3 regions of the Pseudotabrizicola sp. 4114 genome follow, and region 3 is predicted to be linked to each of the others. Evidence: riboswitches for the same ligand, from Rfam matches in the RefSeq annotation. Region 3 holds a riboswitch; each other region holds the start of a gene.
The links. A riboswitch is a leader RNA that binds a small molecule or an ion and turns the genes downstream of it on or off. The one in region 3 is predicted to bind cobalamin.
Positions count from the first base shown of each region.

Region 1: another riboswitch for cobalamin. It lies ahead of J2X53_RS07500 (DUF1636 domain-containing protein); the one in region 3 lies ahead of bluB (5,6-dimethylbenzimidazole synthase).
Region 2: another riboswitch for cobalamin. It lies ahead of J2X53_RS07865 (aromatic ring-hydroxylating dioxygenase subunit alpha); the one in region 3 lies ahead of bluB (5,6-dimethylbenzimidazole synthase).

Region 1 covers NZ_JAVDWP010000003.1:7,764-18,009, forward strand. The annotation lists gene J2X53_RS07475 (alpha-amylase family protein) at 1-1,931, shown strand, start outside; gene J2X53_RS07480 (ABC transporter permease) at 1,931-2,917, shown strand; gene J2X53_RS07485 (ABC transporter permease) at 2,914-4,119, shown strand; gene J2X53_RS07490 (ABC transporter ATP-binding protein) at 4,128-5,855, shown strand; gene J2X53_RS07495 (beta-galactosidase) at 5,945-8,044, shown strand; cobalamin riboswitch at 8,104-8,315, shown strand; gene J2X53_RS07500 (DUF1636 domain-containing protein) at 8,345-8,797, shown strand; gene J2X53_RS07505 (ABC transporter ATP-binding protein) at 8,794-9,567, shown strand; gene J2X53_RS07510 (ABC transporter substrate-binding protein) at 9,583-10,246, shown strand, end outside.
Region 2 covers NZ_JAVDWP010000003.1:88,436-98,681, forward strand. The annotation lists gene metH (methionine synthase) at 1-204, opposite strand, end outside; gene J2X53_RS07855 (homocysteine S-methyltransferase family protein) at 201-1,226, opposite strand; gene J2X53_RS07860 (hybrid-cluster NAD(P)-dependent oxidoreductase) at 1,401-2,477, opposite strand; gene J2X53_RS07865 (aromatic ring-hydroxylating dioxygenase subunit alpha) at 2,474-3,712, opposite strand; cobalamin riboswitch at 3,827-4,024, opposite strand; gene J2X53_RS07870 (hypothetical protein) at 4,276-4,803, shown strand; gene J2X53_RS07875 (Hpt domain-containing protein) at 5,041-5,367, opposite strand; gene J2X53_RS07880 (ATP-binding protein) at 5,719-7,605, shown strand; gene J2X53_RS07885 (PHB depolymerase family esterase) at 7,727-8,938, opposite strand; gene J2X53_RS07890 (CopG family transcriptional regulator) at 8,961-9,383, opposite strand; gene J2X53_RS07895 (hypothetical protein) at 9,385-9,636, opposite strand; gene J2X53_RS07900 (HWE histidine kinase domain-containing protein) at 9,728-10,246, shown strand, end outside.
Region 3 covers NZ_JAVDWP010000006.1:28,167-38,412, reverse strand. The annotation lists gene J2X53_RS14665 (TRAP transporter substrate-binding protein) at 1-766, opposite strand, end outside; gene J2X53_RS14660 (TRAP transporter large permease subunit) at 827-2,170, opposite strand; gene J2X53_RS14655 (TRAP transporter small permease subunit) at 2,170-2,676, opposite strand; gene J2X53_RS14650 (N-formylglutamate amidohydrolase) at 2,680-3,447, opposite strand; gene J2X53_RS14645 (MurR/RpiR family transcriptional regulator) at 3,622-4,491, shown strand; gene J2X53_RS14640 (copper chaperone PCu(A)C) at 4,535-5,032, opposite strand; gene J2X53_RS14635 (hypothetical protein) at 5,105-5,470, opposite strand; cobalamin riboswitch at 5,646-5,833, shown strand; gene bluB (5,6-dimethylbenzimidazole synthase) at 5,893-6,582, shown strand; gene J2X53_RS14625 (propanediol utilization protein) at 6,579-7,445, shown strand; gene cobD (threonine-phosphate decarboxylase CobD) at 7,438-8,403, shown strand; gene J2X53_RS14615 (cobyric acid synthase) at 8,406-9,851, opposite strand; gene cobO (cob(I)yrinic acid a,c-diamide adenosyltransferase) at 10,128-10,246, opposite strand, start outside.

The DNA.
Region 1 (10,246 bases), on a different contig from region 3:
ATTATCCGACCAAGGTGCCTTATCACTATCGCAGCAAGTGGCTGGGCGACACCGACCCGTTCGGCGCGCTGGTCGATGGGGCGCGGGCGCTGGACATGCATGTGATGGCGCGGGTCGATCCGCATGCGATCCATGATGATGCGGCAACGGCGCATCCGGAATGGGTGGCGGTCGATGCGGCGGGCCAGCCGCGCCGGCACTGGGCCTATCCCGATGTCTGGGTGACCTGCGCCTATGGCGATTACAACACGCAGTACATGCCCGAAATCGTGCGCGAAATTGTGCGCGACTATGATGTGGACGCCGTTTTTGCCAATCGCTGGCAGGGTCACGGCATCTGCTATTGCGAGAGTTGCGCGCGGAAATTCCGCGACGCCTCGGGCCACGATCTGCCACAGGCGAGCGATCCGGCCGATGCGGGCTGGCGTGCCTGGGTGGCGTGGCGGCGGGAGCGGCTGACGACGATGGTTGTGGACTGGGACCGGGCGGTGCAGGCGGTCCGGCCCAATGCAAGCTTCATCCCCAATATGGGCGGGGCGTCGCTGATGGAGTTCGACCTTGCGACGATCGAGGCGCATTGTCCGTTTCTGGTGGTCGACCATCAGGGCCGCCACGGGCTGGAGCCGATGTGGATGGCCGGGCGCAACGCCAAGCGTATCCGCGCGACGTTTCGGGACCGGCCGGTGGTGCTGATCACCTCGGTCGGGCCGGAGGAGCCGGTTCACCGCTGGAAGGACTCGGTCACTACCGGGCCCGAGATGACCAGCTGGATCGCGGATGGGGCCGCGCATGGGATGTTGCCGTGGTTCACCAAGTTCAACGGGGTGATCCCCGACCCGCGCTGGATCGCGCCGGTTGCCGACGGGTTTGACCTGCATGCCAGGATCGAGTCCGCGTTGGACGCGACGGAGCCGGCCTGTGAAATTGCCATTCTGGATGCCACCACCACGTTGCGCCTGCACGACTGGCGGCAGCGGGACGCAGCCGAAGCGGATGAGAAAGGCTTTTGTCACGCGCTGGTCGAGGCGGGGCTGTCGTTTGAATTCGTATCAGACCATGCGATGACGCCCGAAATGCTCGACCGGTTCCGGGTGCTGATCCTGCCCAACGCGCGCTGCCTGTCAGATGCGCAATGCGCGTTGATTTCAGATTGGGTCGGGCGGGGCGGCAGTCTGGTTGTGGCGGGGGAAACTGCGCTGGCGACCGAAGACGGCACGCCGCGCGCTGAGTGCGGGCTGGCGGAGGTATTGGGCACCCGGATGACCGCCGCGCCGCGCGGGCCGGTGAAAAACACCTATGTCGAGCTGTCGGGCAGCCATCCCGTCAACGCAGGGTATGACGGGGCAAAGCGGATCATCGGGGGCCTGCGGCTTGTCGCGGTCGCGGCGGAGCCGGGCACCCAGACGCCGTTCCTGACCGTGCCCGACTTTCCCGATCTGCCGATGGAGGAGGTTTATCCGCGCCTGTCGGCCACCGATCCTGCAGTCGTCACCCGCGAGACTGCAGCGGGCGGTCGTACCGTGCATATCCCCTGGAATATCGGTGCCACCTTTTGGGAGGTTCTGGCGCAGGATCATCAGCGTCTGATGGAAAATGCGGTGCGCTGGGTGCTGGGCGGGCCGTCGATGGTCGAGGTGGCGGGGCCGGGTGTGCTGGATGTCGGGGTGCGGACGGCCCCGGGGGCCTGTCTGGTCACGCTGGTCAATCTGACCAATCCGATGATGTGGAAAGCGCCGATCCGCGACATCTATCCGGTTGGGGCGCATGAGGTGTCGATTGCGGTGCCAAAGGGGATCACGCGCGCAACGGCGCAGTTGCTGATTTCGGCAAAACAAGCAGAGGTTGAGTTGCGCGACGGGCGTGCCATTGTCACCGTGCCCGGCATTGAGATCCTCGAAGCCGTACATCTGACATGGAAGGAACCCGGCTGATGTGGGTCTATATCGTCAAACGGATCTTTCTGATGATCCCGACCTTGTTTGGCATCTCGTTGATTTCGTTCTTTATCATCCAGTTGCCCCCGGGGGATTATCTGACATCGCTCTTGGCCTCGATGTCGGACAGCGGACAGACCATCGACCCGGCAGAGATCGCGCGGATGCGGGCGACCTATGGTCTGGATGATCCGATGGCGGTGCAATACTTCAAGTGGATCACCGGGATCGTGTTGCGCGGCGACTTTGGCTATTCCTTTGAATGGGGCCGCCCGGTCAGTGATCTGATCTGGGATCGCATGGGATCAACGCTGGCGATCTCGCTTGCGGCACTGGTCTTTGTCTGGGCGGTGTCACTGCCGATCGGCATCTATTCCGCCGTGCACCGCCACTCGGTCGGGGACCATGTGGCGACGTTCTTCGGCTTTCTTGGCCTTGCCATTCCCAACTTCATTCTGGCGCTGACGCTGATGTATGTCAGCTACAAGTACTTTGGCCAAAGCGTCGGCGGTCTGTTCTCGCCCGAGTATATCGGCGCGGACTGGAGCTGGGGGCGGGTCTGGGATCTGATCAAGCATCTGTGGATCCCGATCATCGTGATCGGCACCTCGGGCACTGCGGCGCTGATCCGCATTCTGCGCGCCAACCTGACCGACGAATTGTCAAAGCCCTATGTGGTCACGGCGCGGGCCAAGGGGTTGTCAGAGTTCACGGTGGTCATGCGCTATCCGGTGCGGATCGCGCTCAACCCGTTTGTGTCGGCCATCGGCTGGGTGCTGCCCAACCTGATCTCCGGTGTCACCATCACCGCCATCGTCCTCAATCTGCCCACAGCGGGGCCGCTGTTGCTGCGCGCTCTGGTCAGTCAGGACATGTATCTGGCCGGCAGTTTCATCCTTCTGATGGGGGTGCTGACCCTGATCGGCATGCTGATCTCGGATGTGCTGCTGGCCCTTCTCGATCCGCGGATACGCTTCACATGACGCATCTTGATTACCCCTCCACCGCGCTGCCAGAGGATGGCCCGCATCGCATCACCGAAGAGCGGGGGCCTGCGATCAGCCCGCTTCGGCCCGGCATGGACTCCGGCAAGATTGCGGTGTCGTCGCAATGGACGCTGATCCGGCAGAAGTTTTTTGCGCATAAGGTGGCAGTGGCCGCTGGCATTGTGGTTCTGTTTTTCTACTTTGTCGGCCTCTTTGCCGAGTTCCTTGCCCCGACCTCGCCGACGCTGGCCCAGCCCCGCTTTACCTATGCGCCGCCGCAGGGCATTTCCCTGTTTGTCAGCGATGCGGATGGCGGCTGGTCGTGGCAGCCGCACGTCAAGGGCTACACCATGACGGTGGACCCGGCATCGTTGCGGCGGTCATTCGCCATCGACGAGGGGTCGGTCATTCCCATCGGCCTGTTTGTCGAAGGCACACCCTATCGGCTCTGGGGGCTGTTCGCGATGAACACGCATCTGGTCGGCCCGCTTGACCCGTCGCAGCCGATGAACCTGCTGGGCACCGACAGCCTTGGCCGCGATCTGCTGAGCCGGCTGATCCACGGCACCCGGATTTCTATGTCGATCGGCCTGATCGGCGTTGCTTCCAGCCTGTTGATCGGAGTCGTCCTTGGGGCATTGTCCGGGTATTTCGGCGGCTGGACCGATCTGGTGATCCAGCGGATCATCGAGGTGATCAGCGCGATGCCGACGATCCCGCTCTGGCTTGGCCTTGCAGCGGCGGTGCCCATCGCGTGGTCGCCGGTCACGGTCTATTTCGTGGTCACGCTGATCGTCTCGCTTCTGGCCTGGACCGGGCTTGCGCGCGAGGTGCGGGGGCGGTTTCTGGCCCTGCGCAGCGAGGATTTCGTCACTGCGGCGATTCTGGACGGATCGGGCCGGGGGCGGGTGATCTTTCGCCACATCCTGCCGTTGCTGACCTCGCACATCCTTGCGGTCGTTACACTGGCCATTCCGACGATGATCGTGGCCGAAACCGCGCTGTCGTTTCTGGGGATCGGGCTCAAGGCGCCGGTGGTCAGCTGGGGCGTGCTGCTGCAGGACGCGCAGAACATCCGCACCGTGGCGACAGCGCCCTGGCTTTTGATCTGGCCTGCCGGAGCGGTGGTTGTCACCGTGCTGGCGTTCAACTTTCTGGGGGATGGGATGCGTGACGCCGCAGACCCGTATGAAACATGAGCATGCCGATGAACACGCAGTCCATTCCCCCGAAATCCCGGACAGTCGCCGTGGCGGGAGCAGAGCCGCTGCTGTCGGTGCGGGGGCTGAGCATCGACTTTCACCTGCGCACCCATGTGTTGCACGCGGTCCGCGATGTCAGTTTCGATCTGTTTCCGGGGCAGACGCTGTGTCTGGTGGGGGAAAGCGGGTCGGGCAAATCGGTCACGGCGCGGGCCTTGTTGCGGCTGATCGACCCGCAGGCCAGGGTGTCGGGCGGGACCATCACGCTGAACGGGCCACAGGGCGCGCTGCGTCTGGATACGTTGGCCGCCAACGGGCGCGAGATCCGGGCCGTGCGCGGCGGGCGGATCGGCCTGATCTTTCAAGAGCCGATGTCGTCGCTGTCGCCGGTGCATACCATCGGATCGCAGATCGTCGAGGCCCTGCTGTTGCACCGCAAGATGACCAAGGCCGAGGCCAAGGCTGAAACGGTGCAGCTGTTGCGGCAGGTGGAGATTGCCAATCCCGAACAGATGGCCGACCGCTATACCTTTGAATTTTCGGGCGGCATGCGGCAACGCGCGATGATTGCCATGGCGCTGGCCTGCAATCCCGACATCCTGATCGCGGACGAGCCGACGACGGCGCTGGATGTCACGACGCAGGCCGAGATCATGGACCTGATCGCCCGGCTGCAGCGCGAGCGTGGTATGGCCATGCTGATGATCACCCATGACCTTGGGCTGGTGGCCGAAGTGGCCGATTCCGTTGCGGTGATGCGCTGGGGCAAGGTGGTCGAGCAAGGGCCGGTGGATGCGATTTTCCACGCGCCGCAGCATCCCTATACCCAAAAGCTGCTTGCGGCGACGCAGCGCCTGGATACCGCCGCCAAGCGCGCAGCCCCCGCAACCACCGGGCAGCCGCTCTTGTCGGTGCGCGGGCTGTCCAAGGGGTTTGGCGCCACGAACTGGCGGGGCCAGCAGACCTTTGCGATCAAGGCGGTCGATGATGTCAGCCTTGACCTGTGGCCCGGTGAAAACCTTGGGATCGTGGGCGAAAGCGGCTCGGGCAAGACGACGCTAGGGCGCATGCTTTTGCGCATCATCGAGCCGTCGGGTGGCAGTATCCTGTGGCAGGGCGATGGCCAGCCGGATGAGGTGACGACGATGCCGCGCCCGGCGCTGGCGCGCTATCGCTCGGCGGTGCGGCTGGTGTTTCAAGACCCCTTTGCCTCGCTCAACCCGCGCATGACGGTCAAGCAGGTGATTGCCGACCCGCTGATCGTGGCGGGCAAATTGAAGGGGGCGGCGCTGGAGGCGCGGGTGGGGGATCTGCTGGAGCTGGTCGGTCTGGAACGCTCGGCGATGGAACGCTATCCGCATGCGTTTTCCGGTGGCCAGCGTCAGCGCATCGGGATTGCGCGCGCACTGGCGCTGGATCCGCGCGTCATCATCGCGGACGAGGCGACCTCGGCGCTTGACGTGTCGATCCGGGCGCAGGTGCTGGATCTGCTGCTCGATCTGCAAAAGCGGCTCGACCTGAGCTTTGTGTTCATCGCGCATGACATTTCGGTGGTCCGGTATTTCTGCGACCGGGTCGCGGTGATGCACAAGGGCCGCATCGTTGAAACCGGCGCTGCCGAACAGATCTGCACCCGGCCCAGCGAGCCCTATACCCAAAGTCTGATCTCTGCGGTTCCGAACCCCGATCCGCGCAACCGCCGGATGCTGCACCGCACGCGGTTTGGTGCGTGACCCATAGGGAATGAATGCGCGATGCCCGCCGCGACCATCCACACCCCAAGACCCAGACCGTGCCCGATATAAGGGCCGAAAGGTTAGCCATGCCAATCCCTCACCCCCAGATCCCCTATGGCGCGGTCTATTTCCGCAAGTCAAACCCGCCGCGTGAGGATTGGGCGCGCGATTATGGCGTGGCAGCATCCGATGGCCTCAACACCTTTCGCCATTGGTTCATGTGGTCGGCGATCGAGCGGGCACCGGGCCGGTTCGACTGGGATGATTGCGACCGGCAGCTGGATCTAGCCGCCGAAAACGGCATGGCGACCGTTATCGCCGAGTTCACCATGGCGGCCCCCGACTGGCTGACCCGCAAGCTTGGCCATGCCCGGATGCGGACGGCAGACGGGCGGGCCATGGCATCACAGCTCAGCCCGTCAACCGCCGTGGGCGGCTTTGGCGAGGGTCTGGGCGGGGCAGGGCCGATGACCCTCAACGCGCCCGAGGTGCATGAGGCGGTGATGGGGTTTCTGACCCGGCTGGCCGAGCGCTATCGCGGCCACCCCGGCCTGATGGGCTATGACGTGAACAATGAGATGAACTATCAGCCGGAGTTTGATCACTCTGATCCGACGGCGGCGGCGTTCCGGGTCTGGCTGCGCCAGAAATACGGCAGCCTTGATGCGCTGGCCGAGGTCTGGCACCGCTATTCCTATGCCGACTGGGATGACATCATGCCGCCCCGGCAGGTGCAGCCCTATGCAGAATGTCTGGACTGGATGACCTTTCGCGAAGACAATTTCTACGGCCATGTCGACGACAAGATTGCCACGATCCGCGCCGCTGACCCGCAGGCGAAGATCATTTCGCACGGCATCGCAGGGTCGGTCACGGCATTGGCCGGGCATGGCTGCAACGACTGGCGGGCGGCGGAACAGGTCGAGATTTACGGCTATACCTGGATCGCGGCCCGCAAGGGCAACCAGCCGTGGCGCAACTTTTATGCTGGCGATCTGGTGCGGGGGGCGGCGCGTGGCAAACCGTTCTGGCACGCCGAGCGGCAGGGCGGGCCGCTGTGGATGCAGCCACAGGTTCTGGGCCGCGCCAAGAATGATGCGCGGGTTGCGACGCCCGAGGATATTCGGCTGTGGTCGCTTGCGTCCTTTGCTGCCGGGGCGCGGGGGATGATGAACCTGCGTTACCGCCCACTTTTGGATGGGCCGCTGTTCGGGGCATTCGGCGCTTATGGCATGGATGGCGAGCGCACCCCCAGATCCGAGATGCAGACGCAGATCGGGCGCTGGGCGAATGCGCCCGCGCAGGCAGGGCTGATGGCGGCCAAGCCGGTGCGGGGGGAAATCGGCCTGTTGCTGATCCCCGAGGCGCAGCGCTTTGACCGGCTGTTGTCGGCAGAGGGCGGTTTCACCACCTATCAGGACTCGATGTGGGGGGCCTATCGCGGCTTTTTTGACTTGGGCGTTCAGGCGGACTGGGTGCATTGCGACGACATTGACCAGTATGACGTGCTCTATGCGCCTTATCCGATCCTGATCCCGGCTGATCTGGCCAAACGCCTTGCCGCATGGGTGGCCAAGGGGGGCAAGCTGATCTCCGAGGCCTGTCCGGGATATTTCGGCGATATGGGCCGTGTCGGTGTCAGGCAGCCACACAACGGACTTGCCGAAATGTTCGGGATCGAAGAACACGAGGTCGAGTTCATGCCCGACATCGCCGACAGGATCGCTCTGACGCTTGATGGAGTGGCGCTGCGGGGGGGCGGCTTTCTGCAATCTTATCGGTCTGCCGGGGCGACGATCTTAGGCGGCTTCGATGATGGTCGGGTGGCCGTCACGACATCTCCCCATGGCGAGGGTCGCACATTGCTGATCGGGACCCATATTTCGGCAGGCCATTTCCGCGACATCGAGGCGGGCGGCGAGGGCGCAGCCGCATGGTTTGCGGCCTGTATGGCCTGGGCCGGGATCGTGCCCATGATCGACACTGGCAACCCTGCCGTGCAGGGCCGCCTGCATGTGGACGGGGACCAGCGCTATCTGTGGCTGGTGAACCCGACGGACGGGCCGCAGCCTGTCGATGTGCGGGTGAACGGCAGGGCGCTGATGCCGGGAGTGGTTCACTGGGGCGAAGACCTGTCGGTAGCCATTCCGGCGCGCGACGCGGTGATCATGGCGCTGCACCTGTGACGGGAGCATCCTGCCTGCCGGATTGAGCAGAATGTGGATTGACCCGGCGGGCTTGTGGCGGCAAACCTGTGCGGGATGGTTCCCGGCCAAACCACGCGCGGCCGGGTGAAAAGGGAATACGGTGTGGTGTAGGCAAAAGCCGCCAATTCCGTGACTGCCCCCGCAACTGTAAGCGGTGAGCGACCCCCGGTGCCACTGGCCGAAAGGCTGGGAAGGCGGGGCAAGCCCGGACCCGCGAGTCAGGAGACCTGCCATCGAAGTCAGTAACCACCGGGCGGGGTGCCCCGGAAGGAGTCTTCGATGGACGATAAACCGCGGCGGCCAGTGGCCACGCCCTCTTACTCCGTGGCGCAATCCGCGCCGCATCAGATATTGGTTTGCAAGGCCTGCAAACACACAGGCAGCAGCTGCGAGCCCGGCTTTGCCTTGCTGAAAAAGCTGCGCACGGCGATTGCAGCGGCGGGGTTATCGGGCGATTTCGACGTGTCGGGCACGGCCTGTCTGGCGGGCTGTGTGCCGGATCACGGTGGACCTTGCGTCGTGGGCTGGCGGGCAAATGCCAGGGCGACCTGGCTGTTCGGCGACATTGACCCGGCAGAGCCGATTGACGATCTTGTCGCATTCGCGCGCCTTTATGCCGCGCTTGATGACGGCTGGATGGCTGGCCGGGACTGTCCGCCGCGCCTGTGCGCCAACACTCTGGCCCGGATTCCGGCGGCGATGATCGTCACCTGCAAAGGGGCGATCCAGTGACCGACGTTGAACTGAGCGGCGTTTGCTGGGGGCCAAAGGGGCAGGCCGACATTCTGTCCGACATCAGCTTTGCCGTGCCGCAAGGCCAGATCATGGCGATCTGCGGGGCGAACGGGGCGGGCAAATCCTCGTTGTTGCGGCTGATCTATCGTCATCAGGCCCCGCGCAAAGGGACCGTGCGGCTGATGGGCAAGGACATCTGGCTGATGGGTGCGCCCAAGACGGCGCGCCACCTTGCCGCTGTCTTGCAGGAACAGCCCACCGATTTTGCGCTGACCGCCCGGCAGATTGTGGCGCTTGGCCGCCTGCCGCATCGCAAAGGCTGGGGCGCGGGCCTGTTTGCCTCTGGCGATGAGGACGCTGCGATCATCGAGGCTGCCATTCAGCGCATGGATCTGACCGGAATGGCCGACCGCGCCTTTGGCACGTTGTCAGGCGGTGAACGCCAGCGGGTGATGGTGGCCCGCGCGCTTGCGCAGCAACCGCGGGTGATCGTGCTTGATGAACCCACCAACCACCTCGACATCCGCCACCAGCTGGAACTTCTGGCGCTGCTCAAGGGGCTGGGCCTGACGGTCATTGCCACGCTGCATGACCTGACCCTGGCCGCCGAATTTGCAACCCGTGTGCTGATCCTGCGTGCGGGACGAATTCTGGCCGACGGCACGCCCGCCGAGGCGCTGACCGAGGCCACGCTTGCCGATGCCTTTCACGTCAGCGCGCGCATCGACCGGACAGGGCCAACCCCCCGTTTTTCCTTTCATCTCTGACAAACTGGACCAAACATGATCCGTCTTTCCCTTCTGGCCTTGCTGTTGTCTGCCACCGCCGCTGCCGCCTTTCCGGTCACGGTCAAAAGCTGTGACCGCGAAGTGACCTTTGATGCCGCCCCCAGCCGCGCCATATCGCATGATGTCAACCTGACCGAGATGATGCTGGTTCTGGGTCTGCGCGACAGAATGATCGGCTATACCGGCATTTCGGGCTGGAAGACGCTGGATGCTGAGATGCGTGCCGGTGTCGCCGAACTGCCGGAACTTGCGGCCAGATACCCCACCAAGGAAGTGATGGCCGGGGCCGAGGCTGACTTTTTCTTTGCGGGCTGGAACTACGGCATGAAAGTCGGCGGCGAGGTTACGCCCGCGACGCTGGAACCCTTCGGCATTCAGACCTATGAGCTGACCGAAAGCTGCATCCACATCGGGCCAAAGGCCAAATCCAGCATGGATGACATGTACAATGACATCCTGAACCTTGGAAAGATTTTTGGCGTCGAGGCCAGGGCCGCAGAGCTGGTAGCGGGCTGGAAGGACCGTCTGGCCGGGGCGACGGCGGGCGTTGACCGCTCGGCCCCGCTGCGCGTTTTCGTCTATGACAGCGGTGAAGAGGCACCCTTTACCGCCGGGGCTTATGCGATGCCGACTGCGCTGATCGAGGCGGCGGGGGGCA
Region 2 (10,246 bases), on a different contig from region 3:
ATCCATGTTGATGTCGATGATCTGCGCGCCGTTCTCGACCTGATCGCGCGCCACCTCCAGTGCTGCCGCATAGTCGCGGTTGACAATCAGTTTGCGGAACCGGGCCGAGCCGGTCACATTGGTCCGCTCGCCGATGTTCACAAACGGAATGTCCGGAGTCAGGACAAAGGGCTCCAGCCCCGACAGGCGCAGATAGGGGGTCATGTGACGATCCTCGGTGCTTGGCCTGCCACCGCATCGGCGATGGCCTTGATGTGGTCAGGCGTGGTGCCGCAGCAGCCGCCGACCACATTCACCAGCCCCTCACGCGCGAAACCGGCGATCTGGGCCGCCGTCTCGTCCGGGCCCTCGTCATATTGGCCAAAGGCATTGGGCAGCCCGGCGTTGGGATAGGCGCAGATGAAGGTGGGGGCCACGCCCGCCAGTTCGGCCAGATGCGGCCGCATGGCCGACGCCCCCAGCGCGCAGTTCAGGCCCACGGTAAAGGGCCGGGCATGGGCCACCGAATGCCAGAACGCGGTCGGCGTCTGGCCCGAGAGCGTGCGGCCAGAGGCATCGGTGATGGTGCCCGAAATCATCAGGGGCAGGCGATGGCCGGTTTCGGCAAACACCTCAAAGCAGGCGAAAATCGCGGCCTTGGCGTTCAGCGTGTCAAAGATCGTCTCGATCAGGATCAGATCGGCGCCGCCCGCCACCAGCCCGCGCACCTGCTGGCCATAGGCGATGCGCAGGTCATCGAACGTGACCGCGCGGTAGCCCGGATCATTCACATCCGGGCTCAGACTGGCGGTGCGGTTGGTCGGCCCGATGGCCCCGGCCACAAAGCGCGGCCGCCCGTCAATCGCCGTCGCCCGGTCCAGCGCGCGGCGCACGATGCGCGCACCTTGCGCGTTCAGATCATGCACCGCGTTTTCCATGCCGTAATCGGCCTGCGCGATGGTGGTGGCGGAAAATGTGTTGGTCTCGACAATATCGGCCCCTGCCATGGCATAGCGGAAATGGATCTCCTCGATCGCCTCCGGTTGGGTCAGGATCAACAGGTCATTGTTGCCCTTTTGCGGATGCTCGGAATGGTGACGGCAGACGTGACCCGAGCCATGGCCGCCATAATCCTCTTCGGACAGCCCCAGAGTCTGGATCTGCGTCCCCATCGCGCCGTCAAGGATCAGAATGCGTTCTCGGGCCAGAGTGGCCAGCTGCGAAAGGCGGGGGCTGTGGTCAAGCATGGGGCAGGGTCACTTCCAATGTCAGGAAAGCGAGACCTTACAGCATCTTTAATCATGACGGAAATTCATAGTTCTAATGAAAATTATGAATTACACGCAAGTTCGGGCGCGCCGACCCTTCACCAATGAAGCTGCGGCCCCGCAAGACCGCAGCTCTAGAATCAGGCCCCTTTCTCAGACATCCACACTCACATCGCCAATCGGAACCGAGCAGCAGGCGAGAATATATCCTTCGGCAACCTCGTCTTCCGAAATGCCGCCGTTATGCACCATATGCACATCGCCCGAGAGCTTGCGGATCTTGCAGGTGCCACACAGGCCAAAGGTGCAGCCCGACGGGATGTTCAGCCCCGACTGCTTGGCCACCGACAGCACGGTATCGGTTTCCGAACAGGCTGCTGTGACGCCCGAGGCCGCAAACCGGATCGAGGCGCTGGTGCCCGCATCGGGCACCACATCGTCATGCACCGGCACTTCGGCCAGCGTCCGCGCCGGCGCGCCAAAGCTTTCCTGATGGTACTGGTCCATGTTGTAGCCAAGCGAGACCAGCATCTCGCGCACGCCCTGCATGAACGGCTCCGGCCCGCAGCAGAACACCTCGCGCTCCAGATAATCCGGGGCCATCAGCCCCAGCATGATCTGGCTCAGTCGCCCCTGATAGCCCGACCAGGCGCGGAACGGATCCGGCTCGTCAACCGTGAACCGCAGCTTCAGCCCCGGCACCCGGTTGGCAAACTGCTCCAGCCGTTCGCGAAAGATGATCTCGGACGGACGCCGCGCCGCATGGACAAAGGTGATGTCCGGCATCGCGCCCGAATCCCAGGCCCAGGTCGTCATCGACATCATCGGGGTTATGCCCGACCCCGCCGAGATGAACAGGTACTTCTGTGCCGGATGCCGGTGAAAGCTGAAAATCCCGCTGGGCCCGAAGGCCTTGATCCGCACCCCGGGTTTCAGATTTTCCAGCATCCATCGCGTGCCGATGCTGTCGGGCTGCGCCTTGACGGTGACCGAAATCGACAGCGGCCGCGAGGGCGAGGACGAAATGGTATAGGTGCGCTGCACATTCCCGCCCGGCACCGGCAGATCCAGCGTGATGAACTGACCGGGCTGATAATCGAACCACGCGCCCGACGGCGCGCGAAAGGTAAAGCTGGCGGTGTCGGCCACATCGGGCACCACCATCGCGCATTCCAGCGGCTCGGAATCGCGCCAGGGCTTGCCCGACCAGTTGATCTTGGTTTCCATCATTCCGCCGCCTGCGCCGGTTGTGGTGCCAACCGGTCAGCCATCACGGTGCAATACCAGTCGGTGAACTGGATCACGCCTTCTTCCTGAATCGGCGAATAGGGGCCGGGTTCATAGGCCGGGGACAGAATACCCTTCTGGTTTTCCTCGACCACCTGACGATCCTCGTCATTGGTGGCGAGCCAGACTTCGGTCAGTGTCTTCAGATCGTAATCAACGCCCTCAACCGCGTCCTTGTGGACCAGCCAGGTCGTCGTCACCTCGGTTTGCGTCGCACTCACCGGCAGCACGCAGAAGGTGATGGCGTGATCGCCGAGGAAGTGGTTCCAGGTGTTGGGGTAGTGATACATCAGCAGGCTGCCCGCATCGTTGAACGGCATCGTCCCCATGCGCCGGGCCACCGCCGCCTTTGTGCTCATCGTATAGCTTTCGGCATGGTTCAGCAGCGGAATCCGCGCCAGCCGCCATTGGAACGCCGGATGGTGAACAAAGCGCGATGGCAGGCCTGCCGCTTCGCAGCGATCCCAATGCTCCAGAATCTCCGGGCTGGCCGAATGCGGCCCGTCCATCGCGCCGATCTTGGGATTGTCCGAAAAGGTGCGGCACAACGACGGGTGCGAGCCGCCACAGTGATAGCATTCGCGGTTGTTCTCGATCACCAGCTTCCAGTTGCCGTTTTCGATGATGCTCGACGTGAAGGCCACCTTGGCGTCGCCAAGGCCCGACGGCGCCAGATAGGTCATCGCGGTCCTGGCCAGATCGGCGATCGGCGGCGGCACATCGGCCAGACAGATATAGATGACCCCACCCAGATCGACGCAATGCACCTTTTTCAGGCCAAAGGCCTGCGGGTTGAAATCCGCGCCCATGTCGCGGGCAAAGATCAGCTTGCCCTCCAGATCATAGGTCCATTGGTGATAGGGGCAGACCAGATTGGTGGTCGAGCCCGACACCTTGGCGCACAGCCGCTGCCCGCGATGGCGGCAGACGTTGTGAAAGGCGCGGATGCGCATGTCCTTGCCCCGGATCACCACCACCGGATAGGCCCCGATCTGCATCGTCGCATAGGCTCCGGGCTTGGCCAGTTCGCAGGCCGGAACGGCAAAGATCCATTCCTTGTACCAGATCGCCTCCAGATCGGTCTGATAGACGCCCGGATCGGCATAAAGCTCCCGCGACAAAGAGAAATCCGGTTTCCGCGACCGGATCTGCGCGTATGTGTCGCCTTGGCTGAGCATCTTGACCTCGCTTGCCCCATGCCTCCCCGCATGAGAACGGTGGATAGTGATATGCGGCAGGGACGGGCGGCAGGGTGGCGCAAGGCCGGCCCTGATGCCCACCGCCTGCCGCGGTGTGCGTCTTCGGTGCAGGGCTGGTTTCCGGGCTGAAGAGCAGGCCTTGCAGCCCGGACGCGACACCTTCCCAAGGGCGGGCCCCCAGTGGTCTATGTCACGCCACACTCCCTTTACCGTTGCGGGGGCAGCGCCGGAATTGCACCGGCTTCCCAATTCTCCGCTGTCGCCAGCGGCACCTTGCTCAACCACCATACAACAGGGCCGGAAATGCCGCATAGCAGCGGCGACTTTGCATCATCAATTTCCGACGCGCAGCTGCAGGTTGCGCCCGGCTCCTGGTGCATTCAGGAAGGTGCTTGACTATCCTGATAGATTTAGTAAGTAATTATCACCCACCGGAAGATCCGGGCACAGACCCGGGCACGGACAGGCAGCGTTTCAAACCGGACCGCGTGGTGCCTTTCCTCTTTCCCTCACGCCGCGCGGTCCAGCCAAAAGGTGATCCCATGTCCGCGTTCCGGGGTGCAACGAACCATGTCAGACCCTGCGGCCAGCCCGGCCCGCGTGAGCGGCTGCTTGCAGGTTCCGGCTTTGACAATTTCGAGATCCGCGCGCTGGAGGTGATGCGGTTGATTTTCGCCGGTATGAGCAAAACCCGGCCCCGCTATGCGCCAGACACTGTGATGGTGGCCCACACCCTGTTCGGCTGCCACCGGGGCGGCATTCTATTGGCGGGGTTGACGGCTTTCGTGCAGACCATGGCGATGTCGCGCAGCGAAAATTTCCGCTATGCCAACCCGTTCTGCGCTGGCTGTGCCGCAGTGGTGACCGAGAACGAGCTGCATCTGCTCAGCATTCTGCATCACAGCCGCCGGGGAGCCACGGGCCGTGCAATGACCTATGCGCTATTCCTGTGCGATGCCCGCCCGGTTGCCGCCCTGCTGGACGCCGCCGCCGATCTGGCAAGTCTTGCCCCGTTGACGGCCGATGCCACCTTGCCGCCAGCCGCTGAGCGTGGGGCAGGGGGGCGATAAGACCCGGAAATGTCAGGGGATGTCAGGGTGCTTTTGCCCGGTCTGATCTTGTGATGATACCGGATCGTGCGCGGAAACCTGCGCCTCCGGCGGGAGTATTTGGCAAGCAGCAAATCAAAGGACGACCCCTGCCCATTGCTGCTTGTTAAATACTCCCGCCGGAGGCACGTTGCGGGTGGTGCTTGCGGGGGCGCTTCGGACAAGTGGCGGAGGCGCGCGGCCGGGTCTTGCAATCGCCTAAGTCGTCAAAGTTGGCAGGTGCTGCACAAAGGCTGCGCGCGACCGGGTGTAGATGGCCTGAACCTCGGCCAGCGGCAGATCACTTTCGCCCGCTTCGGCTCGGCTTTCACAAAGCCGGGCAATCTCTGACAGCTCGGTAAACCCCAATGTCAGGGCGGTGCCCTTGAGGGCATGAAAGGCTGACTGCATCTCTTGGGCTGTTGACGCAGCGCCAAGCCCCGCGACGGACTGATCTGCCTCGTCCAGAAACAGGATCACGACTTGGCCGAAGGCGGTGGCGCCGATGGTCTGCTTCAGTTCGGCCACGCGGTCCCAGTCAATCATCTTACCATCATTCCTCTGGCTTTTCCCACCTTATGGGTCGATGCCATCCCAGTCTTTCAGACCTGAGCTAGTACGTTCTGACATGCAGTCCAGAGGACAACAACCCGCTGTCGTGCGGGTCAGGCCGATCTTTTGAACCGGGCCTGACCCGTCACAGGCCGCGTGCTGCAGGTGAGTGCGACTCCGCTCATTTCTTGTGTTGCGCTCCTGTCTGATCCTGTGTTCATATCATATCTTGTGAATATACTGGTTGTGGTGTGTGTGCAGGGGGTTTGACAGCGCCTTCTGAATGCCGCTACCGCTACGTCAGGTCCGCCGGACCGCGCCTTTATTTACCACAAGGGAACCAGATTGACCGTCACCATTGAAATCAGCGTCGTTGTCCTGATTGCCGCGACAATGGCGCTGTTCTCGCTGTTGATCGGCTTGATCGAGCGCCGCAACCGCACTCTGGATGTTGATCTGAAACGCGCCAACACCTGGCTTTGCGGCTCAAATGTCGGGTTTCTGGTGGCGTCGATCACGCTGCTGTTCCATCATGATCTGCCGTTCTGGCTCAGCGTCTGCATTATCATCGCAGGGGCGCATCTGGGCATCCTGTTCGGCTTTTTTGCCATGCATCAGGGATTGAAGGCGCGACCGCCCTACGGCGTCTTTGCTGTGATCTGCTCGGCGATCATTGGGCTGCAATGGGCCTTTGTCCTGAGCGGAACCCGCCTGCCGCTGCTCTTTGTCAGCACGTCGGTCATCAACGGGCTGGTGACTGCGACGATGGGGGTGATCATCCTGCGTTTGTCACGCCCCTATGAGCGGGAGCTGCGGCTGCTGGTCTGCTTTCCGTTTTTTGTGATCGCCGTTGGCTATGCGCTGCGGCTTGTGCTGGCCGCATCGGGCGTACCGACCTCGGTTCTGGTCACGGCGACAGCGCTGATCGCCTTTGTTCTGGCTTATTCCGCCTTGCAATGGTGTTTTGGCCTGATCGCCCTGCGCGCCGCCCGGCTGAACAGGTCACTGACACTGGAACGCCAGCGGGCACAGGATCTGGCGGAATCGCGGGCGCGGTTTCTGGCGCATATGAGCCATGAAATCCGCACACCGCTGAATTCCGTTCTTGGTCTGGCCGATGTGTTGCACGGCATGGTCCGGCAACCCGAGGCGCGCGAGTTGATCGGTCATATCCAGCAGTCCGGCGATCTGCTGATCCGCATTCTCAACGATATTCTGGATGTCTCGAAGCTGGAGGCAAATGCCGTCACGCTGGAACAGCGTCCCTTTGACATCAACGCCTTGTTGCACCGGATCATCGCCACGCACGGCGCAAAATGTCAGGACCGCAGGCTGGCGCTGGAGGTGGATATGCACCCCGAGGCCGGGGCCTTCTGGCTGGGCGATGCGCACCGGATTGACCAGATCCTGCAAAATGTGGTCGGAAACGCGGTCAAATTCACTGAAGCCGGCAGTGTCCGGGTGTCTGCCAGTGGCACGGATCAGTTGCAGCTGTTGGTCGTGGACACCGGCATCGGCATGACAGAGGCGCAGATCGCCCTGATGTTCAAGGAATTCAGTCAGGCAGACGAAGGCATTACCCGCCGTTTTGGCGGCACCGGGCTGGGAATGGCGATTGTGCACCGGCTGGTGACAGCGATGGGCGGCACCATTCAGGTGCAAAGCCAGTTCGGAAAGGGGACGCGGTTTACCATCGTGCTGCCACTGTCGCGCTCTGAACCGGCTCGGCCTGCGCTGGTTGAGGTGCAGCCGCTGCCGACGGTGGATGTCTCGACATTGACCGTGCTGTGCGCCGATGACAGCAAGGGCAATCTGATGGTGCTGCGCGCGATGCTGCAACAGCTGGGGATCGAGCCGCATGTTGCAGAAGACGGCCACACGGCCATCGCCATTGCCGAACATCAGCCGTTTGATGTCTATCTGCTGGACATTTCGATGCCGGGTTTTTCCGGCATCGAAACCCTGCACCGTCTGCGCCTGATCGAAAATGATCAGCTGCGCCCGCCTGCCTATGCGGCTGCGGCCACGGCGAATGCGCTTGCCCTGGATCTGGCCCAGTATCTGAGCGCCGGGTTTGACGCGCATTTGCCCAAGCCCATCCGCTTGGAGGCCCTGCGCGCTGTGCTGGAGGCCAGCCTTGCCGCGCAGTGCATGCGCGCGGTCCCGCCCGGTGCTCTTGCTGCAGGCGGGGACCAGAGTGCAGTGACCCTTGCTGCGGCTTCCGGAAGCTGACGGCTTTTGTTCTGGCGACCTGCTGTCGCCAGAACCTTGCCCATGCCAGACCCTGCCCCTGACTGGTCCGCCCGTGCAACGTCTGCCCATGTCAGGCCCGCCCGGGTCAAGACAGCCCGTCTCAAGACAGCCGGTGCTGGGCAAAGAACCGCAGCATTTCGCGCGACGCATCGGGGCCTTCGGGGTCGGTATAGCTGCCATCCGGTTGCCCGCCGGACCAGGCATGGCCCGCCCCTTCGATCTGCCAATGCTCGGCGATGCTGCGCCCCTGTTTGTCGTCGTGGCGGATGTGGCGATAGCTGCGGCCCCGCCCTGACGTGCCGGAGTTCCGAACCTGCTTCAATCCGGGCCGGGCCTGCACCGTCTGCGCAATCACTGCGGCCCCGTTGTCAGGATGCACGGTGCTGTCGGCCAGCCCGTGAAACACGATCACCGGCACCGATCCGGTCTGCGCCTTGCCCGCCGCGCCGTTGCGCATCGCCGACAGCGCTGACATCACATCCTGCGCGCCGCCGACCGGCAGGCCCGAATGCACACCGGCCGCTGCGATCAGGTCAGGATAGGCCGCCCCCATGATCGCCGCTGCCGCGCCCCCAGCCGACAGACCGGCAACATAGACCCGGCTGGCATCTGCCGGGTGATCGCGCAGAATGTCGCGGATGATCCCGGCAATCACCGCAGGCTCTCCGCTATCGCGGGCCTGATCTTCGGGGCGGAACCAATTCCAGCATTTCTGCATGTTCGCACCCTGCGGCTGCGCGGGCCAGGCCACCAGACAGCCAGTCTCTTCGGCCAGAGCATTCATGCCGGTTCCGGCGGCAAAATCTTCGGGCGACTGGGTGCAGCCGTGCAGCATGACGATCAGCGGCATCGGCCCTTTGACCTTGCGCGCGGGAACATAGAGCCGGTAGTCGCGGCTGCCTTGCGGGCCGGCGTGGCTCAGCGTCAGGAATTGCGCGCCTGTGGGCAGCTCCGGCGGCGCAGCGGCAACCTGTCCCATACCCGGCATTCCGGCTGTCGCAAGGCTGCGCAGCGTTTCACCCAGGCTTTTGCGCCGGGCGCGCGGCACAGGTTTTGCTGCAGTTTTCCTGGCTTTGGCTTTTGGTGCCTTCGGAGGAGCCGGCTCGGACGGCGTGTCGCCGACCGGGGTGCAGGTGCCCTCAATCACGTCCTTGTCGGCAAGGCCCGGGACCAAAGCCCCCTCTTGTGGTGGTGCGTCGGTGCCGGCCTTGGGGCGCAACAGCGACTGGATCAGCGCTGTTGCCTCGGTCAGTTTACCAGCGCGTGTCAGGCTGCTGGCTTGGGCCATGTCGCGTGCGAAAAATCTGGTCATGCTGTGCCTTTGGCGTTGGATCTCAGGTGATGCGGTCGGCAAGAGCTGCCTTGACCGCCGTTGGTGCGTGCAGTGTGCCCAGAACGGAGAGGGCGGAAATGGTGGCGCGGGCAAGGTCGGGGGTGACATCGGGGGCGATGACAACCAGACCCAGAACCCGGATATCCAGCATCTGACTCTCCGCCTGTGCCGTTGTCAGCTCGTCGCGTGTGATGTGCCGCAACCCCAGATCAACGCTTTTGCGAATGACGATCTGGCGCAGGGTATCGGCGTGACGTTCGATCTGGTTGCGGATCGCGGTGCGGATAAAGTCGCTGCGGTTGGAATAGAACCCTTCCTGCACCAGAAGTTCGATCTGCCCCAGATCCACAAACCCAAGATTTATGGTCAGCTTTTCGGACTCCGGCGTTTTGGCAGGGGTCGGGCGATCTGCGCTCCGTGGCAATTTATCCTCCGTCAACCATCTGTGTGGATGGTATATGGATGCCCTTATGCGTTCCGGCAACCCCTGCAAAGAATTTGGCGCGCCAGATGGCGGACAGGACAGCATCGCGATGGCAGCAACGATCATGATCGGAAAGGCCTTTCAGGCGGCGGGCGGGCGCGTCGTCGGCCGGGCCAGCGGACAGGGAGGCTGCCATGACAACATCCGCCACGCCGGATCGTTCCGGATATTCGTGAAACCGGTACAGAAACATCCGGCATCCCCGGCAGTGCGGGAGGGTGGTCCGGCTTTCCTTCCGGGTGATGCACCGATACAAAAGGGGAATTGCCGCACAAGGAGCCATCATGTCACCCACTACAGTCACAGGTCACGAATGGGGACATGAAGATCTGCGCCGTGCCGTCGATGCGGCGGGGGTGGCGATGTGGTCGTGGAATGTCGATACCGACAGTCTGGCGATGGACCCGCGCGGCTATGCCCTGTGGGACGTGTCGCCGCATCAGCCGCTGTCGTTTGAAAAGTTGTCCGAGAAGATTCACCCCGCCGACCGCGACCGTGTGCGGGAAGCGTTTGCCGCCACCCGTTCCGTGGCAGGCCGCTACGAGATCGACTTCCGCACGCTGGTCGGTGACGATGTGCGCTGGATCTCTGCGCGCGGGCAGGGCGGCGATGTCGGCATCAAGGACCGTGCCATGACCGGCGTTTTCATGGATATCACCGGGCGCAAACAGGCCGAAGAGGGCAATGAGCTGTTGGCGGGCGAAATGAGCCACCGTGTCAGGAATCTTCTGGCGATTGCTGCCGGGTTGACCAAGATCACCGGGCGGTCCTCGACCGATGTGAATGACATGTCGCGGCAGCTG
Region 3 (10,246 bases):
CCCATTTCTCCATGTTGGCGAAGAAGTGGCCGATCCAGGCGCCCGAGATGTTGTTGGTCAGGAAGTAGTTGGTCACGTTCGACCAGCCCACGGTATAGACCTCGGTGATGCCCGACCATGCGATGCCATCCAGCTCACCGGTCTGAACCGCGACTTCGATGTCTTCCCATGGCAGCGTGACCGGCACCACGCCGAACTGGGTCAGGAAGCGGCCGGCGGTCGGGAAGGTAAAGATGCGCTTGCCTTGCAGGTCGGCCAGAGAGTTGATCGGATCTTTGGTGGCAAAGTGACACGGATCCCAGGCCCCGGCCGAGATGTGCTTGACCCCGACCTTGGCGTATTCCTCTTCCCAGATCGCCTTGAGCCCGTATTTGTTGAACAGCGCGGGCACGTCGAGGCTGTAGCGCAGCGCCATCGGGAAGTAGCCGCCGAACACGGTGACTTCGGTAGGTGAGGCCATCGAGTCGTCATCGGATTGCACGCAGTCAATCGTGCCGCGCTGCATCGCCTGAAACAGCTCGCCCGTTGGCACCAGCTGATCGGCGTAAAACAGTTCAATCTCCATCTGACCCGCCGCCATCCGGTTAAAGGCGTCGATGGCGGGTTTCACCACCTCTTCGCCCAGAGCGGCCCCGGCATAGGTCTGCATGCGCCATTTGATCACCTCTTGCGCGCGGGTCACGGCAGGCGTGGCAAGCGTGGCGGCCCCGGCCCCGACGGCGAGGGTCGCGGTTTTGGTCAGAAAGGAACGTCTGGATGTTGTCATCAGGGATACCTCTTGTTGGTGAATGGGCGGGCGCGGTGTGGCCGCGCCTCAATTCAGGTCTCAGTTTCGGTAGATCAGGTGCGGCAGCCAAAGCGCGATCTGCGGAAAGGCCATGATCAGGCCGAGCGTCACGATCATCACCCCGACAAAAGGCGTCACCGAGCGATAAATATCGCCCATCGTGATCTCTTTCGGCGCAAAGGCCCGCATCAGGAACAGGTTGTAGCCAAAAGGCGGCGTCAGATAGGCGATCTGACAGGTGATGGTATAAAGCACCCCATACCAGATCAGCACGTCTTCGCGCGGCAGGCCAAGGTCCAGCGTGGCCACCAGCGGCACGTACAAGGGCGCCACGATGACCAGCATGGCGGTGTCATCCAGAAACATCCCCATCAGCAGGAACGACAGCTGCATCAGGATCAGGATGGTCCACGGCCCCATGTGCAGCCGGTCGACGAACAGCGCCTCGACCGCCTTGACCGCACCAAGCCCGTCAAACACCGCGCCAAACGACAGCGCAGCCAGGATCACCCACATGAACATGCAGGTGATGCCAAGCGTGCTGCGGGTCGCCACTTCGAACACCTTGCGGGTAAAGGTGCCCTTGATCACCGCGCCGAAGACCGTGGCCGCCACCCCGATCACGCTGCTTTCCACCAGGCTGGTCCAGCCATAAATGAACGGCAGCATCATCGCGCCGAAGATGATGAAGGGCAACAACCCGGCCCGCAGGCTGTGCAGCTTGTCAGCCAGGGTGATCTGCGCCCGCTCCTCGACGCTCAGCTCCGGCCCCAGATGCGGCTGAAACCGGCAACGCAGGGTGATATACAGAATGAACATCGACGCCATCAGCAGCCCCGGCATCAGCCCCGCCAGCCACAGCTCTGACACCGGCGCGCGGGCGATCATGGCGTAGAGCACCAGCACGACCGAGGGCGGGATCAGGATGCCAAGGCTCGACCCGGCCTGAATGACGCCCGTCACCATGCGCTTGTCATAGCCGCGCTTGAGCAGTTCCGGCAAAGCGATGGTCGATCCGATCGCCATGCCCGCCACCGACAGCCCGTTCATCGCCGAAATCAAAACCATCAGCAGGATGGTGCCCACCGCCAACCCGCCCCGCACCCGCCCGAACCACATGTGGAACATGCGGTACAGATCATCGGCCAGCCGTGTTTCCGACATCACATAGCCCATGAACACGAACATCGGCAGCGACAGCAGCGGATACCATTTCATCAGCTTCATGGTGGCGGAAAAGCCCATCTGCTCGCCGCCTTGCCCCCACAGCGCCATCGCCGACACCACGGCGACAAAGCCGATGATGCCGAACACCCGTTGCCCGCTCATCATCATCAACAGCATGGTCGAAAACATCAGGGCCGCGATCATCTCATAGGGCATCAGATGGTTTCCCCACGGATGGTGGCCACGTCACGGATCAATGCGGCAAGCGCTTGCAGCAGCATCAGAAAAAAGCCAGTGCACAGGATGACCTTGATCGGCCACAGATAGGGCCGCCAGGCGGTCGGGCTGCGTTCGTTGTATTGTAGCGAATACAGCGTGGAATCGACCGCACCCCACAGCATGACGCCAAGATAGAAGATCAGCGCCAACACAGTGATGGCATCCCACCACGCCTGCCGCACCGGGCTTTGCTGGGCATAGAACAGATCCATCCGCACATGGCTGCCCATCTGCATGGCATAGGGTCCGCCCAGCACGAAATACGCCACCATTATAAACTGCGCCATTTCCAGCGTCCACAGTGACGGCGCACCGGACGCTTTGCTGATGGTCGACCACATCAGGATGCCCATCAGCACGAACAGCAGATACATCGCCATCCGTCCCACGCCGTAATTCAGCCGGTCGACCAGACGCACAAAACCTGTGGCAACGCGCGGCATCGCCTAACCCTCCGCCAGTGTGGCAAGTGCCTGCTGCAGCACCGGGGCCAGACGGTCGGCCATCGCCGCAGCCTGTTCGGGCGTAGCAATCAGGTCATTGCGGATTTCCAGCATCGCATTGGCCAACCCGTAAGGCGTGGCCTGCAAGCGCAGGGTGTGGGTAACGCCATCGGCGGCGGAATAGGGTTCGTTCAGCGCGCAGGCCAGATCGGTTCCGGCCTGTGCTGCCGCCAGAATGGCCCGCGCCAGCCGGTCATCGGCATCGTGGATCACGCCAAACTCCACCGCGCGGGGCTGGCCATGATAAACGGGTGTAAAGGAATGGATGGTGATCACCACCGTCGCCCGCCCCAAGGCCAGACGGCGCACAATCTCGGCATGCAGCGCAGTGTGAAACGGCAGATACAGCGATTCTGCCCGGTGCAGACGGTCCTGCGGCGTCAGGTCCAGATTGCCGGGAATATCATGCAGCTCGGACCGCGCCGCCATGGCGTCGGGGCGGTCGGGGCCACGGTTCAGATCATAGATCAACCGGCTGGCGGGGGCGTGCACCAAGGCGGCATCCAGCCGCTGCGCCAGCGCGCGCGACAGCGCCAGCGCGCCCGGGTCCCACGCGACATGGGCGCATTGCTGCGCCTCTGTCAGCCCCAGATTGCCCCAAGGGTCGGGAAAAGCATTGCTCGCATGTTCGCAGACCAGCAGAATGGCACCAGCGGCGTCGCGGTTTTCGACGGTGGCGGCAAAATCTGTCTGGGTGGAATGCAGGCTCATCGGTGACTCGGCCCCCTCGCAATGGCGCTAGGGTTCCTGATCCGACACGGTTCTGTCAAGATTTTTTCTTCTGCACAATTTCTGTTACAATAGTTTCGGAAACTTGGCAGAGTGGTTTGCAATCAGCCCTTTGCCCCGCGAAATCAGGGCACCACCGGCAGGAAAGGCGTGGATATGGATCTTCCCCCCGGCGTCGAAGACAGGATGCGCGCCGCGCTGCCCGACCTGACCCGGGCCGAGCGGCAGGTGGCAACCCATATCCTGCGGCATTATCCGGTCGCGGCACTTGGCTCGATCACCGCTCTGGCACGGGCGGCAGAGGTCTCGACCCCGACGGTGGTGCGCCTGTGCCAGAAACTGGGCTATCGCGGCTACCCCGATTACCAGTCCGCCCTGCGCGGCGAGGTGGGGGCGATGCTGGAATCGCCCTTGGTCAAGCATGACCGCTGGGCAGGTGGCGTGCCTGACACCCATATCCTCAACCGCTTTGCCGATGCGGTGGTGGCCAATCTGCAGGCCACGCTCAGCCAGATCGACCATGCGGTGTTTGATGAGGTGGTGGCGCTGCTGGCCGATCCGTCGCGGCGGATCTTTGCGATGGGCGGCCGCATCACCCATGCCCATGCCGATTATCTGGTCTCGCTGATGAAGGTGGTCCGGCCCGAGGTGACGCTGCTGTCGGACATGTCGAACACCTGGCCCCCGGCTCTGCTGGATATGAAGGCAGGCGATGTGCTGGTGGCGTTTGATATCAGGCGCTATGAAAACTCGGTGCTGCAACTGGTAGAGCTGGCGGTGGAACAGGGGGCCGAGGTGGTGGTGATCACCGACCGCTGGGTCAGCCCCGCCGCCGCCCACGCCCGCCACACGCTGACCTGCCATATCGAAGCACCTTCGGCCTGGGACTCGACCGTGTCGATCCTCGTGCTGGTCGAAACGCTGCTGGCAAGTGTGCAAAGCCGGACCTGGGGAGAGACCGAAGGCCGGATGAAACGGCTGGAAACGCTGTACGACCGCTCGCGGTTTTTCCGGCGCTATCGCTAGGAAACCCGTGGCGCGCGAACGCCACGGGCCTTTGTTTCAGGCCTCAGTGCCCCATGGCGGAATGGTCAGCACCATCCGACGGATCGACGCTGAACTCCACCTCGACGCGGCCAGCCTGTTCAAAGATCAGGGTGGCGGGCACCATCTGCCCCTCAGTCATCGGCTCGGTCAGGCCCATCAGCATGATGTGCATGCCGCCGCGTTCCAAGAGCACCGTCTCGCCCGCCGGAATGTCGATGGCATCCACATGCATCATGCGCGCAACGCCATCGGCGCTGTGTTCGGTGGTGTGCAGTTCGGAATGCTGGACCGAAGGCATCTCGATGCCGATCAGCCGGTCAGCGGTTGTGCCCTCATTGGCGATGCCCATATAGCCCGCAGCCGATTTTGCCGAAGCGGCAGGTGCCAGGATATTGGGGTGAATGATCTCAAGATCACCCACGGTCACGCCATGGGCCTGTGCGCTGGTTGCCAGCGCAAGTGCGGCACAAAAGGCCAGAAGCGGGGTTTTGACGCGGTTCAGAGAAGACGAAAGATACATTACGATTGCCTTTTGGCTTGAGCACGGCGCGCGGCCGGCTGTCAGGACTGGATGGATTTCAGACAGACAGGTTCAGGCCAGCGGCGGGGCACGCGGCGCGCGGGCGGGGTCGTGAACGGCAGGCACAGTCTGGCGCGCACGCGGGGCAAAAACGGCGGCAATGATCTGCATATCCGCATCGCGGATCACGCAAGGGCTGGCCGGGATCAGCGCCGGGCCGGTGACTGTGCAGGCGAGGCAGGACAGCGGCGCCGCTGCATCGCCGGACCCCGATGATCCGCACAGATCGGCCATTGCAAAACCGGACAGCAAGAATGCCTCGATCGTCGCATCCTGCTGCATCGGCGCACGATGGCCAAAGCCAGCGACGCCAAGGGCAGTCGCCAGAAGCGCAACCAAAGCCACGCCACGCAGCCATATGATCAGAGACAGGACCATAAGGCGCGGAATGCCGCAAATCGCGCGGCAAAGCAACGGGTCACTCTGTCACTCCGGCTTGATCCAAGGGTTCCCAACGCACCAGCCCGCAGGCTGCTGAGGCCGCGCAGTGGCTCAGGCAAGCCTGTCCCGGTCATACGCACAACCAACCCCATTGTGAACCAGCGGCTGAGCCGCTAGGCATCAGGTGTCTGGTGCTCGATGCGATTGCCGTCGGGATAATCGGGAACGCGGTGAGACTCCGCGACGTGCCCAACGCTGTAAGGTGGACGGGGCCGCAACAGCCACTGGTCCGACTGACCGGGAAGGCGCGGCACCGGGTGAAACCAAGTCAGAAGACCGGCCAGACGAAACCGGGGTGCCCGATGGTCAGCGGGGGCCTTGTTTCTGATGACAGGGGTTTTGTCGTGACGAAAGACCAGATGCAGCCGCAACCCGTTCAGGCATTTTCACCCACCGAGCGTGATGCCGTCTACCGCGCCATCTTTACCCGCCGCGATGTCCGCAGCCAGTTTACGCCGCGCGCCGTTGATGAGGATGTCCTGCTCCGCCTGCTGACCGCAGCGCATCATGCGCCTTCGGTCGGGTTCATGCAGCCGTGGAATTTCATCGTGATCCGCAGCGCAGAGGTGAAAGCCGAAATCCATGATGCGTTTGAGCGGGCCAATGCCGAAGCGGCCGGAATGTTCAGTGCAGACCGTCAACCTCTGTATTCCACGCTGAAATTGCAGGGCATCCGTGAGGCCCCGGTGAACATCTGCATCACCTGTGACCGCACCCGCGGCGGGCAGGTGGTGCTGGGGCGGACCCATAACCGCGATATGGATCTGTACTCGACCGTCTGTGCCGCGCAGAATCTGTGGCTTGCGGCCCGTGCCGAAGGCATTGGCGTCGGCTGGGTCAGCATTTTTCATGACAGTGATCTGCGCCGGATTCTGAACCTGCCCGATCCGGTCGTGCCGGTGGCGTACCTTTGCCTCGGCCATGTTGATGCGCTGTATTCCGAACCCGAATTGCAGGTCAAAGGCTGGCAAAACCGGTTGGATCTGGCCGATCTGGTGTTTCAGGACCGCTGGCCGGAGGCTTTGGCACAGGATGATCACCGGCCATGAACTCTGCCTTTGCCGACCGCCGTTCTGGGGGCATCCTGCGACAAGCCTGCCACTTCGGCGAATGGCTCCAAGGCCGGATGGGCGCGCAGGGGCCCGTTGTTCTGGTCACCTTGCGCCCTGATGGCATGTTTTTGCGGGCCGGGCGCCGGGCCTGTTCTGGCCTGACTGTCAAAACGCCCCATGCGCCCGCAGGCTTTCCCGTGCCACCTCCGGTGCTGCGCCGGTTTTTGTCAGCGCTGGGCCTGCCCCTGACCGGCGCCTATCACCTGCATCCGGCCTTTCCGCCGGGGCTTGGCACCGGGGCCAGCACGGCGGCGCTGGTCGCCATCGCCCGGCTGGCCGGGTTTTGCGGACCGCCCGCCCTGCTGGCACGCGCCTGTGTTGCTGCCGAAGGGGCCAGCGACCCCCTGATGTTCGGCCACCCCGACCGGCTGATCTGGTCCTCCCGCGAGGGCAGAGTGCTGGCGCAAGGGCCAGCCCTGCCCCGCGCGCATCTTCTGGGCGGCTTCTTTGGCCCGCCGCTGCCGACCCGCGCCACGGACAGCGCATATGACGATGTCAGCGATCTGGTGACAGCATGGCAGCGCGGCGCGGCGCTTGCCGGTTTCGCCGCCATTGCCACGGAAAGTGCCGCCCGTTGCCTGACCCGTCGCGGCCCGCCCGATGACCCGACCGCACAACTTGCCAAAGACCTTGGCGCTCTGGGCTGGTCGGCGTCGCATTCCGGTGCCGCCCGCGCGCTGATTTTTGCGCCGGGTCAGGTTCCCAGCCATGCTGTCGCCCAGATGCGCGAGGCGGGATTGCGCAACGTGCAGCCGCTGTTTACCGGGGATGTGCAGCAAGGGGTGGGCAAGCATGCGTGATCACGGCGGAAACCTCGACGCGGCCATGGCGCGGTATGGCGGGCAGGACTGGATTGATCTGTCGACCGGCATCAACCGCCGCCCCTATCCGCTGCCCGCCATTCCCGACATCGCGTGGACAGCGCTGCCGACGCAGACCGCCAAGGCCCGGCTGATCGAAGCGGCGCGGTTGGCATGGCATGTCGCCGCGCCGACCAAAGCCCTGTCGCTGGCCGGGGCGCAAGCCGCGATCCAGCTGGTGCCGCTGTTGCGCCCGACCGGGCGGGCTGTGGTTCTGACGCCGACCTATAATGAACATGCCGCCTGCCTGTCCGCCCACGGCTGGCACCTGACCGAAGCAGCAGGGCTGGATGCGCTTCACGGGGCCGATCTGGCGGTCGTGGTCAACCCCAACAACCCGGACGGGCGAAGATGGCTGCCGGAACGCCTGCTGGCCCTTGCCGAAGCCGTTGGCTTTCTGGTGGTTGATGAAAGCTTTGCCGATGCCACGCCAGAGCTGTCCCTGCTGTCCCGCGCGCTGCCCCCGAATGTGCTGGTGCTGCGGTCCTTTGGCAAGTTCTACGGCCTTGCCGGGGTGCGCCTTGGCTTTGCCTTTGGCGCCGCAGCGGTCATCGACCGGCTGGAGGCGATGGCCGGCCCATGGCCCGTGCCCGGTCCGGCCCTGCACATCGGCGCGCTGGCCCTCGCGGATACCGCATGGGCCGAGGCAATGCGCCATCAGCTCGCCGCCGATGCCGCGCGCGCCGACAGGCTGGCCACCGCCGCAGGCTGGCCGCTGACCGGCGGCACCCCTCTGTTCCGCACCTATCACACCCCCGACGCTGCCGCCGCGCAGCACCATCTGGCCCGTCACCGGATCTGGAGCCGGATTTTTCCCTATTCCCGCCACTGGCTGCGCCTTGGCCTGCCGGGACCAGAGGCCGAATGGGATAGGCTGGCCGCCGCCTTGCGCGCCTGACGCTACCGCGCCAGAGCCAGCAACCCCGTCACGTCCAGATGGGCCTCGACATGATCGGCCAGCGCATCCAGCGCATCCTCTACCACCCCGGCATGGGAGCGCAGGGGCGCGGCTATGCCAAGTTCGGCCAGATAGGCCGCACGAAAGCTGTCAGAGCTGAACAACCCGTGCAGATAGCTTCCCGCCACCTGCCCGCCCACGCTGACCGCCCCCTCAGCCCGTTCCTCGACATGGGCAAAGGGCCGGGCGCAATCGGGGCCAGAGGTCCGGCCGATGTGGATCTCATACCCGTCAACCGTCAACGCGCTCGCGGCATGCACCGCCTGCACCCGTGCCAGCCGTTTGTCAGGGGTCATGACGGTAGAGACATCGAGCAGACCCAGCCCCTCGGTGCTGCCCGCCGGCCCCTCGATGCCCTGCGGGTCGGCAATCTCATGGCCCAGCATCTGATAGCCGCCACAGATCCCCAACACATGCCCGCCCCGGCGGACATGCGCCTTCAGGTCAATATCCCAGCCCTGCGCCCGCAGAAACGCCAGATCGCCGCGTGTCGATTTCGAGCCGGGGATGATCACCAGACGCGCCTCGGCCGGGATCGGCTGACCGGGCCGGACCATGACCAGCCGCACCGATGGTTCAGATTTCAGCGGGTCCAGATCATCAAAGTTGGCGATGCGCGACAGGGTCAGACAGGCAATGGTCACGCCGCTGCCCGACGGCTCTGACCGGATGTCCAGCGCATCCTCGGCAGGCAGCAGATGCGCCTTGTCGAACCACGGCAGCACGCCAAAACCGGGCCATCCGGTGCGGGCCGCGATCAAGGCATAGCCATCATCAAACAGCCGGGGGTCGCCACGGAACTTGTTGATCAGAAATCCCGCGACCATGGCGTTATCGGCGGGGTCCATCACCGCTTGCGTGCCGATGATCTGCGCGATCACCCCGCCCCGGTCGATATCGCCGGTCAGCACCACCGGCACATTTGCGGCGCGGGCAAAGCCCATGTTGGCAATGTCGCCCGCCCGCAGATTGACCTCTGCCGGGCTGCCCGCCCCCTCGACGATCACCAGATCATGTGCGGCCCGCAGCCGGTGGAAGCTGTCCAGCACCGACACCATCAGCTTTGGTTTGAGGTCGGCATAGTCGCGTGCCCGCACCGTCGCCACCCGCCGCCCCTGAACGATGACCTGCGCGCCGACATCGGTTTCGGGCTTGAGCAACACCGGGTTCATATCCGTCACCGGCTCCAGCCCGCAGGCCTGCGCCTGCAATGCCTGTGCCCGGCCGATCTCGCCGCCATCGACCGTGACCGCGGCGTTGTTCGACATGTTCTGTGGCTTGAAAGGGGCCACCGAAAGCCCCCTGCGCCGCGCCGCCCGGCACAAGCCGGCCACCAGCATCGACTTGCCGACATTGGAGCCGCAGCCCTGTATCATCAGCGCTGTCATCTTATCTTTCACCCCCAGCGCCACGTCGCCTGCGGGAGCCTCCGGCGGGGATATTTAATGCCAAGATAAAAGCATGCGCAGGACCAGACATCAGCAGCCGCGCCCCGGACCGCTTGCACGACCGGGACGCGGCGCCTTTACCTTGGGCGGCCATCGGGATCCCTCCCTGTTCCGCTCCCCCAGAGTCGCTGGCAAAGGTTAAGGAACGATTGCTTTTGTCCTGGCAGGAATATTTCAGCGGCAGAGCCCCGGCAGATGCCGCGCAGAGCACGCTCATCAGAACTCAACCCCGGGCTGCCCCTTGATACCAGAGCGGAACGGATGCTTGATCAGCGTCATTTCCGTTACCAGATCCGCCGCTTCGATCAGCGTCTCTTTGGCATTGCGCCCGGTCA